Regions from separate parts of the Pulveribacter sp. genome, predicted to be linked through region 2. Evidence: riboswitches for the same ligand, from Rfam matches in the RefSeq annotation. Region 2 holds a riboswitch; the other holds the start of a gene.
The links. Region 2 has a riboswitch for S-adenosylhomocysteine ahead of metH (methionine synthase). Riboswitches for the same ligand answer to the same signal wherever they lie in the genome.

Region 1: it holds a riboswitch for S-adenosylhomocysteine, as region 2 does, so the genes downstream of both, ahcY (adenosylhomocysteinase) here and metH (methionine synthase) in region 2, are expected to answer to the same signal.

The regions. Positions count from the first base shown of each region.
Region 1 is NZ_DAMATK010000001.1:733,087-737,044, forward strand. Features, by position in the region: gene RT282_RS03400 (peptide chain release factor 3) at 1-1,308, opposite strand, end outside; gene RT282_RS03405 (hypothetical protein) at 1,424-1,657, opposite strand; S-adenosyl-L-homocysteine riboswitch at 1,808-1,891, shown strand; gene ahcY (adenosylhomocysteinase) at 1,969-3,414, shown strand; gene RT282_RS03415 (TlyA family RNA methyltransferase) at 3,529-3,958, shown strand, end outside.
Region 2 is NZ_DAMATK010000005.1:48,731-52,688, forward strand. Features, by position in the region: gene RT282_RS13950 (Glu/Leu/Phe/Val dehydrogenase) at 1-945, opposite strand, end outside; gene RT282_RS13955 (PACE efflux transporter) at 1,183-1,650, shown strand; gene RT282_RS13960 (DNA-3-methyladenine glycosylase) at 1,634-2,278, opposite strand; S-adenosyl-L-homocysteine riboswitch at 2,361-2,447, shown strand; gene metH (methionine synthase) at 2,499-3,958, shown strand, end outside.

The DNA.
Region 1 (3,958 bases), on a different contig from region 2:
GGGTTTGAAGACCTGGATGGCGCCTTCTTCTCCCAGCTGCATCAGCCCCTGCTGCAGCTGTTTGGTGCGCAGCGGGTTCTTCAGTACCACGGTCATGAACATCTCGGGGGCGAAGAAGGGTAGGCCGGTGAACTGCAGCTGCGCGCCGTCGGTGATGGTGTCGCCCAGCTGCACGCCGCCGTGGGTGGTAAAGCCGATGATGTCGCCCGCATAAGCCTCTTCCACCGCCTCGCGGCGCTGGCTCATGAAGGTGACGACGCTGGTGGGGCGCAGCTCCTTGCCCGTGCGCTGCACGCGCATCTTCATGCCGGGCGTGTACTTGCCCGAGGCCACCCGCACGAAGGCGATGCGGTCGCGGTGGTTGGCGTCCATGTTGGCCTGCACTTTGAAGACCACGCCGGCAAAACCCTCGTCCTCGGGGTGCACGGTCTTTTCGACGGGCTGTTTGTTCACGACCAGCGTGCTGGTGCGCGGGCCGGGCGGGGGCGACATGTCCACCACCGCGTCCAGCACTTCTTTCACGCCAAAGTTGTTCACGCCCGAGCCGAAGAACACCGGCGTGAGCTTGGCCGCCAGGAATTCCTCGTGGCTCCACGCGGCGGATGCGCCCACGGCCAGTTCCATGCTCTCCAGCGCGTCGTCGAAGGTCTGGCCGAAGCGCGCGCGCAGCTTGTCGGCCTCGCTCAAAGAGATGACCTCAAAGTCCTCCGGGCGCTTCTCGCTGCCGGGCTGGAACACCGTCATGGTGCGCGTGCGCAGGTCGATGATGCCGCCGAACTGCCGGCCCTGGCCCACCGGCCAGGTCATGGGGCAGCAGGGCATGCCCAGCTCGCGTTCGACCTCGTCCAGGATGTCCAGCGGGTCGCGCACCTCGCGGTCCATCTTGTTGACGAAGGTGATGATGGGCGTGTCGCGCTGGCGGCAGACCTCGATCAGCCGGCGCGTTTGGGTTTCCACGCCGTTAGCGGCGTCGATCACCATCAGCGCCGAGTCCACGGCCGTCAGCACGCGGTACGTGTCTTCCGAGAAGTCCTTGTGGCCCGGCGTGTCCAGCAGGTTGATGACGTGCTTGCGGTAGCTCATCTGCATGACCGACGAGGCCACCGAGATGCCGCGCTGCTTCTCAATCTCCATCCAGTCGGACGTGGCATGGCGGCTGGCTTTGCGGCCTTTCACGGCACCAGCGATCTGGATGGCGCCGGAAAACAGCAGCAGCTTTTCCGTCAGCGTGGTCTTGCCCGCGTCCGGGTGGGAAATGATGGCAAAAGTGCGGCGCCGCCGGGTTTCGGCGAGGAACGGTGCGGGCATTCGGGCAGAGGCCGCACGGGCTCGCGCGGCGCAAAAGGGATGGGAAACCCGCGATTATCCCGTGCCACGCGCAGGGGGCAGCGACCGGCCGGCGCGGCGGTCCTGCCCCTGCCGATCACTTGGCTGGCGTGACCTCGACCTTTGGCACTTCAATGACCTTCTTTTCGGTGGTCACGTTGACGTCGGGCGTCTTCACGTCGTACTTGGGCAGCGTGACGTCGCCCGACTGGGTTTTTTCCACTTCGTATTTGGGCAGCGTGACGTTGCCTTCCTGGGTCTTCTTCACGTCGCAGCCCACCAGGCCGACGAGGCCAATGGACACGAGACCGATGGCAAGAATGTTCTTCATGGGGGTGCTCTCTCTCATGGGGTTGATCATGGTGCTGATTACATGGCTGGCCAGCAGGCAGCCGCTGTAGGAAGGTGCATGTCGCGCAGGTCGTCGCCCGGCTCATGCGCCGGCAGGCTGAAGGGGGAGACGGCTGTATTAAAATCGCCGCTTTCCGAGGAGCGTTGCAGCGCCCCCAACCGGCGGGGCGTGAGGCTCGGAAACATCGACTGACCGCAACGACGCTCGCCCACGCTTTGTCTGTGCGGTGAGCCGTATCTTTCGCCCCAGGCGCGTGGTTTTCATCCTGCTTCTTTCACGAAGGAAAACCCATGAGCGCTGTTCTCGACACTTCCCGTTCCGCCGCGCAGGCCGATTGCGCCATTGCCGACCTGTCGCTGGCCGACTGGGGCCGCAAGGAAATCCGCATCGCCGAGACCGAGATGCCCGGCCTGATGGCCATCCGCGACGAGTACGCCGCCGCCCAGCCCTTGAAGGGCGCGCGCATCACCGGCTCGCTGCACATGACCATCCAGACCGCCGTGCTGATCGAGACGCTGCAGGCGCTGGGTGCCACGGTGCGCTGGGCCTCGTGCAACATCTTCTCCACGCAGGACCACGCGGCCGCGGCGATTGCCGCCAGCGGCACGCCGGTGTTCGCCATCAAGGGCGAATCGCTGGAGGACTACTGGGACTACACGCACCGCATCTTCGACTTCGGCGCCAAAGGCACCGAGGGCGAAGGCCCGAACATGATCCTGGACGACGGCGGCGACGCCACGCTGCTGATGCACCTGGGCCAGCGCGCCGAGAAGGATGCCTCCCTCGTCGCCGGCAACGGCGCCAGCGAGGAGGAGCGCATCCTGTTCGCCTCCATCCGCAAGAAGCTGGCCGAAGACCCCACCTGGTACAGCCGCAAGAGCGCCCAGATCATCGGTGTGACCGAGGAAACCACCACCGGCGTGCACCGCCTGAACGAGATGTCGGCCAAGGGCACGCTGCTGTTCCGCGCCGTCAACGTGAACGACTCGGTCACCAAGTCCAAGTTCGACAACCTGTACGGCTGCCGCGAGTCGCTGGTGGACGGCATCAAGCGCGCCACCGACGTGATGATCGCCGGCAAGGTGGCCGTGGTGGCCGGCTATGGCGACGTGGGCAAGGGTTCGGCCCAGGCGCTGCGCGCCCTGAGCGCCCAGGTCTGGGTGACCGAGATCGACCCCATCAACGCCCTGCAGGCCGCCATGGAAGGCTACCGCGTGGTGACCATGGAATATGCGGCCGATAAGGCCGACATCTTCGTGACCACCACCGGCAACAAGGACGTGATCCGCCACGAGCACATGGCCGCCATGAAGGACCAGGCCATCGTCTGCAACATCGGCCACTTCGACAACGAGATCGACGTCGCCTCGCTGGAGCAGTACCAGTGGGAAGAGATCAAGCCGCAGGTGGACCACATCATCTTCCCCTCTGGCCGCCGCATCATCCTGCTGGCCAAGGGCCGCCTGGTGAATCTGGGCTGCGCCACCGGCCACCCCAGCTACGTCATGAGCAGCTCGTTCGCCAACCAGACGCTGGCGCAGATCGAGCTGTTCACCCGCCCCGACGCCTACGAGGCCGGCAAGGTTTACGTGCTGCCCAAGCTGCTGGACGAGAAGGTCGCGCGGCTGCAGCTGTCCAAGCTGGGCGCCATGCTCACCGAGCTGACCGACGCCCAGGCCGCCTACATCGGAGTGGACAAGAACGGGCCCTACAAGCCCGAGACGTACCGCTACTAAGCGTCAAAAATCATAGCTGCTAGCGCTTGTTTTGTGCCGTTTTCAATATGAAAATCATCTGAAAACGGCTTGTGGCAAGCGCCAGCAGCTATCAAAAAGAGAGAGGAAGGCGCGATGCGCGCGGACGTGTTTTTGGTGGAGGGCGGCCATGCGGCCACCCGCTCGCAGGCCCAGCGGCTGATCGCCGCGGGCGTGCAATGGCGCCTGGCGGCCACGCTGCCGTGGCAGAAGGTGGGCAAGAACGGCGACGACATCCCGCCCGGCGCCCAGGTGCAGCTGCTGGACGCGGCCGAGGCCAAGTACCTCTCGCGCGGCGGCCTGAAGCTCGAAGGCGCGCTGGCTGCCGCCGGCATCGACGTGGCCGGCCTGCGCTGCCTGGACGTGGGTCAGGGCACGGGCGGTTTCACCGACTGCCTGTTGGCGCACGGCGCGGCGCAGGTCATCGGCGTGGACGTGGGCCAGGGCCAGCTGCACGAGCGACTGCAGGCCGACGCCCGCGTGGTCGGCGTGGAGGGCGTGAACGCCCGCCACCTCACGCCCGAGG
Region 2 (3,958 bases):
CTCCAGCGCGGCCGGGATCAGGATGTCGCAGGCCACGCCCCAGAACTCGGCGTCCTGCATCGTGTCGGCACCGGCAAAGCCGGCCACGCCGCCGGTCTGCTCCACGTGCGCCAGCAGGGCGGGCACATCCAGGCCGCTGGCGCGGTGCACGGTGCCGGTGTGGTCCTGCACGGCCACCACCTTGGCGCCGGCCTCGGCGAACAGCCGGCCGGCCGTGCCGCCCACGTTGCCAAAGCCCTGCACGGCCACGCGCGCGCCCTCGATGGGCATGCCGGTGAGCTTGGCCGCTTCGGCGCCCACGGTGAACACGCCGCGGCCGGTGGCCTCCATGCGCCCCAGCGAGCCGCCTAAGTCGACGGGCTTGCCGGTGACCACGCCGGTGGAGGTCTCGCCCACGTTCATGGAGTAGGTGTCCATCATCCAGGCCATGATCTGGCCGTTGGTGTTCACGTCCGGCGCGGGGATGTCCTTGGAGGGGCCGATGATGATGCCGATCTCGCTGGTGTAGCGGCGCGTCAGGCGCTCCAGCTCGCCGCGCGAGAGCTTCTTCGGGTCGACGCGGACGCCGCCCTTGGCGCCGCCGTAGGGCACGTTGACGGCGGCGTTCTTGATGCTCATCCAGGCCGACAGGGCCATGACCTCGGACAGCGTCACGTCCTGGTGGAAGCGCACGCCGCCCTTGCCCGGGCCGCGCGAGGTGTTGTGCTGCACGCGGTAGCCCTCGAAGTGGGCGATGGTGCCGTCGTCCATCTCGATGGGCACGTCCACGATCAGCGCGCGCTTGGGGCGCTTGAGCGTTTCCACCCAGCGCGCCAGGTTGCCCAGGTAGGGCGTGACGCGGTCCACCTGTTGCAGGTAGATGCCCCAGGGGCCGAGGTGGCTGGGGTCGAGGTAGGAGGGCAGGGTGTGGCGGGTGGCCGGTGCGGCGGGCTGGGCTGCGGACATGGAAGGGTTCCTCGGGCGGAGTGAAGCTTGCAGGCGGACCACTCTATGCCTGCGTCTGCGCGCTGTCCAACGCCGCCGTGTTTGCATGGCATGCACGGTTGGCATGGGTTGGGCATGCGCGGCGTCCCGTTCTTTCGCTATCAAAAAAAGAGCTGCCAGCGCAGTCTGGAAAAGGGTTGGAGGCCGATTTGACCCGCATGTGTGCTAGGGAATACCCCCGTTCCTATACTGCCGGCCATGCCAGCAACAACAACATCGGCCACGGGGCTGCAGGGCCCCCGGCGCCGGGTGGTCTTCGTCGCCCTCTACGAATTCATCGCCATCCTGGCCTCCAGCGCGCTGTTCATCGCCATCGGGCAGGAGGCCGCGGCTTCGGGCGTGATGTCGGTCGTCGCCTCCACGCTGGCCATTGTGTGGAACGTGACGTTCAACCACCTGTTCGAGCGCTGGGAGGCACGCCAGCAGGTCAAGGGCCGCTCGGTGCTGCGCCGCGTGGTGCACGCCGTAGGCTTCGAGGGCGGGCTGGCGCTGATGCTGATCCCGCTGATGGCCTGGTGGTTTGGCGTGGGCCTGTGGGAGGCGACGCTGATGGAGGCCGGGCTGCTGCTGTTCTTCCTGGTCTACACCTACCTCTTCAACTGGGCCTTCGACCGCATCTTCGGCCTGCCGGCCTCGGCCCAGCCCGCCGCTACGGGCGCCTGCTGATCCGGCGTGTTCCGATGGAGCCCATCGGCCGGCTGAGGTAGGGCGAGCCCGCCTCGCCAAAGCGCCAGGGCACGTCCGCGGCCTTGCTGATGCCGATGCGCGGGCCCGTGGCCAGCGCGGCCGGCGCCGCGCCACCGGGTGGCGCCAGCAGGGCAAAAGGCGGCGCGTCCAGCGGCAGGTGGTTCAGGCGCAGATCGATGCCCAGCGCCTGCGACAGCCGACCCGGGCCGGCGCACAGCAGCCGCTCGTCCTGCAGGCCGCGGCGTGCGCGCATCGCCTCCAGCCCATGCGTGGGCTGCAGTGCCCGGATCAGCACCGCCGCGCCGTCGCCCTCGCTGGCGCAGACCAGGTTCAGGCACCAGTGCACGCCGTACGAGCGGTACACATAAGCCCGCCCCGGCGGCCCGAACATGGCCGCGTTGCGCGCCGTGGGGCCGTTGAAGCTGTGCGACGCCGGGTCGCTGCCGTCATAGGCCTCCACCTCCACGATGCGCCCGCCCACGCCGTCGACCAGCAGGGTCACGCCGACGAGCAGCGGGGCCAGTTCGTGCGCGGGCCGGGTGAAGTCGAGGGCGGCAGGCTGTAGCGCCGGCGTAGCAGGAGGCGAGGAGGGGCGGGAGGTAGGCATGGCGCCGCCATCCTAAGCGGCCGTGCGGCCATCGTGTCTATGCAGCATGCCGCAAGGGGCGCGACGATAGAATCGCAGGCTTTCCCCCAAGGAGCGTTGCAGCGGGCCGCAGCCCGTCAGGCTTGGGGGCGCGCTCTTTCTTCTACTTTCGCAACGACGCTCACCTGTCCTCCAACTGTCTGCACAGGTGAGTCCGATGTCTGCTGCCCTCGTCCCCCCCATGAAACTCTCGGGCCTCGAGCCCGTATTGATCGGCCAGGGCAGCCTGTTCGTCAACGTCGGCGAGCGCACCAACGTCACCGGCTCCAAGGCCTTCGCCCGCCTGATCCTGGGCGAGCAGTACGAGCAGGCCCTGTCGGTGGCGCGTCAGCAGGTGGACAACGGCGCGCAGATCATCGACGTGAACATGGACGAGGCCATGCTGGACAGCAAGGCCGCGATGGTGCGCTTCCTGAACCTCATTGCCTCCGAGCCCGACATCGCCCGGGTGCCGGTGATGGTGGACAGCTCCAAGTGGGAGGTCATCGAGGCCGGCCTGCGCTGCCTGCAGGGCAAGGGCATCGTCAACTCCATCAGCATGAAGGAGGGCGTGGAGGAGTTCAAGCGCCAGGCCAAGCTGATCCGCCGCTACGGCGCGGCCGCCGTGGTCATGGCCTTCGACGAGAAGGGCCAGGCCGACACCTTCGCGCGCAAGACCGAGATCTGCGAGCGCGCCTACCGCATCCTGGTGGACGAGGTGGGCATGGCGCCCGAGGACATCATCTTCGACCCCAACATCTTCGCCATCGCCACGGGCATCGAAGAGCACGCCAACTACGCCGTAGATTTCATCGAGGCGGTGCGCTGGATCAAGGCGAATCTGCCCGGCGCCAAGGTCTCGGGCGGCGTGTCCAACGTGTCGTTTTCCTTCCGCGGCAACGACCCGGTGCGCGAGGCCATCCACACCGTGTTCCTGTACCACGCCATTGCCGCCGGCATGGACATGGGCATCGTCAACGCCGGCATGGTGGGCGTCTACGACGACCTGGACCCCGAATTGCGCGAGCGCGTGGAGGACGTGGTGCTCAACCGCCGCCCCGACGCGGCCGAGCGTCTGCTGGAGATCGCCGAGGCGGCCAAGGGCGCGGCCAAGGACGACAGCAAGAAGCTGGAGTGGCGCGGCACGCCCGAGCAGCCCAAGAGCGTGGGCGAGCGCCTGTCGCACGCGCTGGTGCATGGCATCACCGACTTCATCGTCGAGGACACGGAAGAGGCGTATCAGCAGATCGTGGTGCAGGGCGGCGGCCGTCCGCTGCACGTGATCGAGGGCCCGCTGATGGACGGCATGAACATCGTGGGCGACCTGTTCGGCGCCGGCAAGATGTTCCTGCCCCAGGTGGTCAAGAGCGCGCGCGTGATGAAGCAGGCCGTGGCCCACCTGATCCCCTACATCGAGGAAGAAAAGAAGGCGCAGGAGGCGGCCGGCCTGGACGTGTCCAGCAAGGGCAAGATCGTGATTGCCACCGTCAAGGGCGACGTGCACGACATCGGCAAGAACATCGTCACCGTCGTCCTGCAGTGCAACAACTTCGAGGTCATCAACATGGGCGTGATGGTGCCCTGCCATGAAATATTGGCGCGCGCCAAGGCCGAAGGGGCGGACATCGTCGGCCTGTCCGGCCTGATCACCCCCAGCCTGGA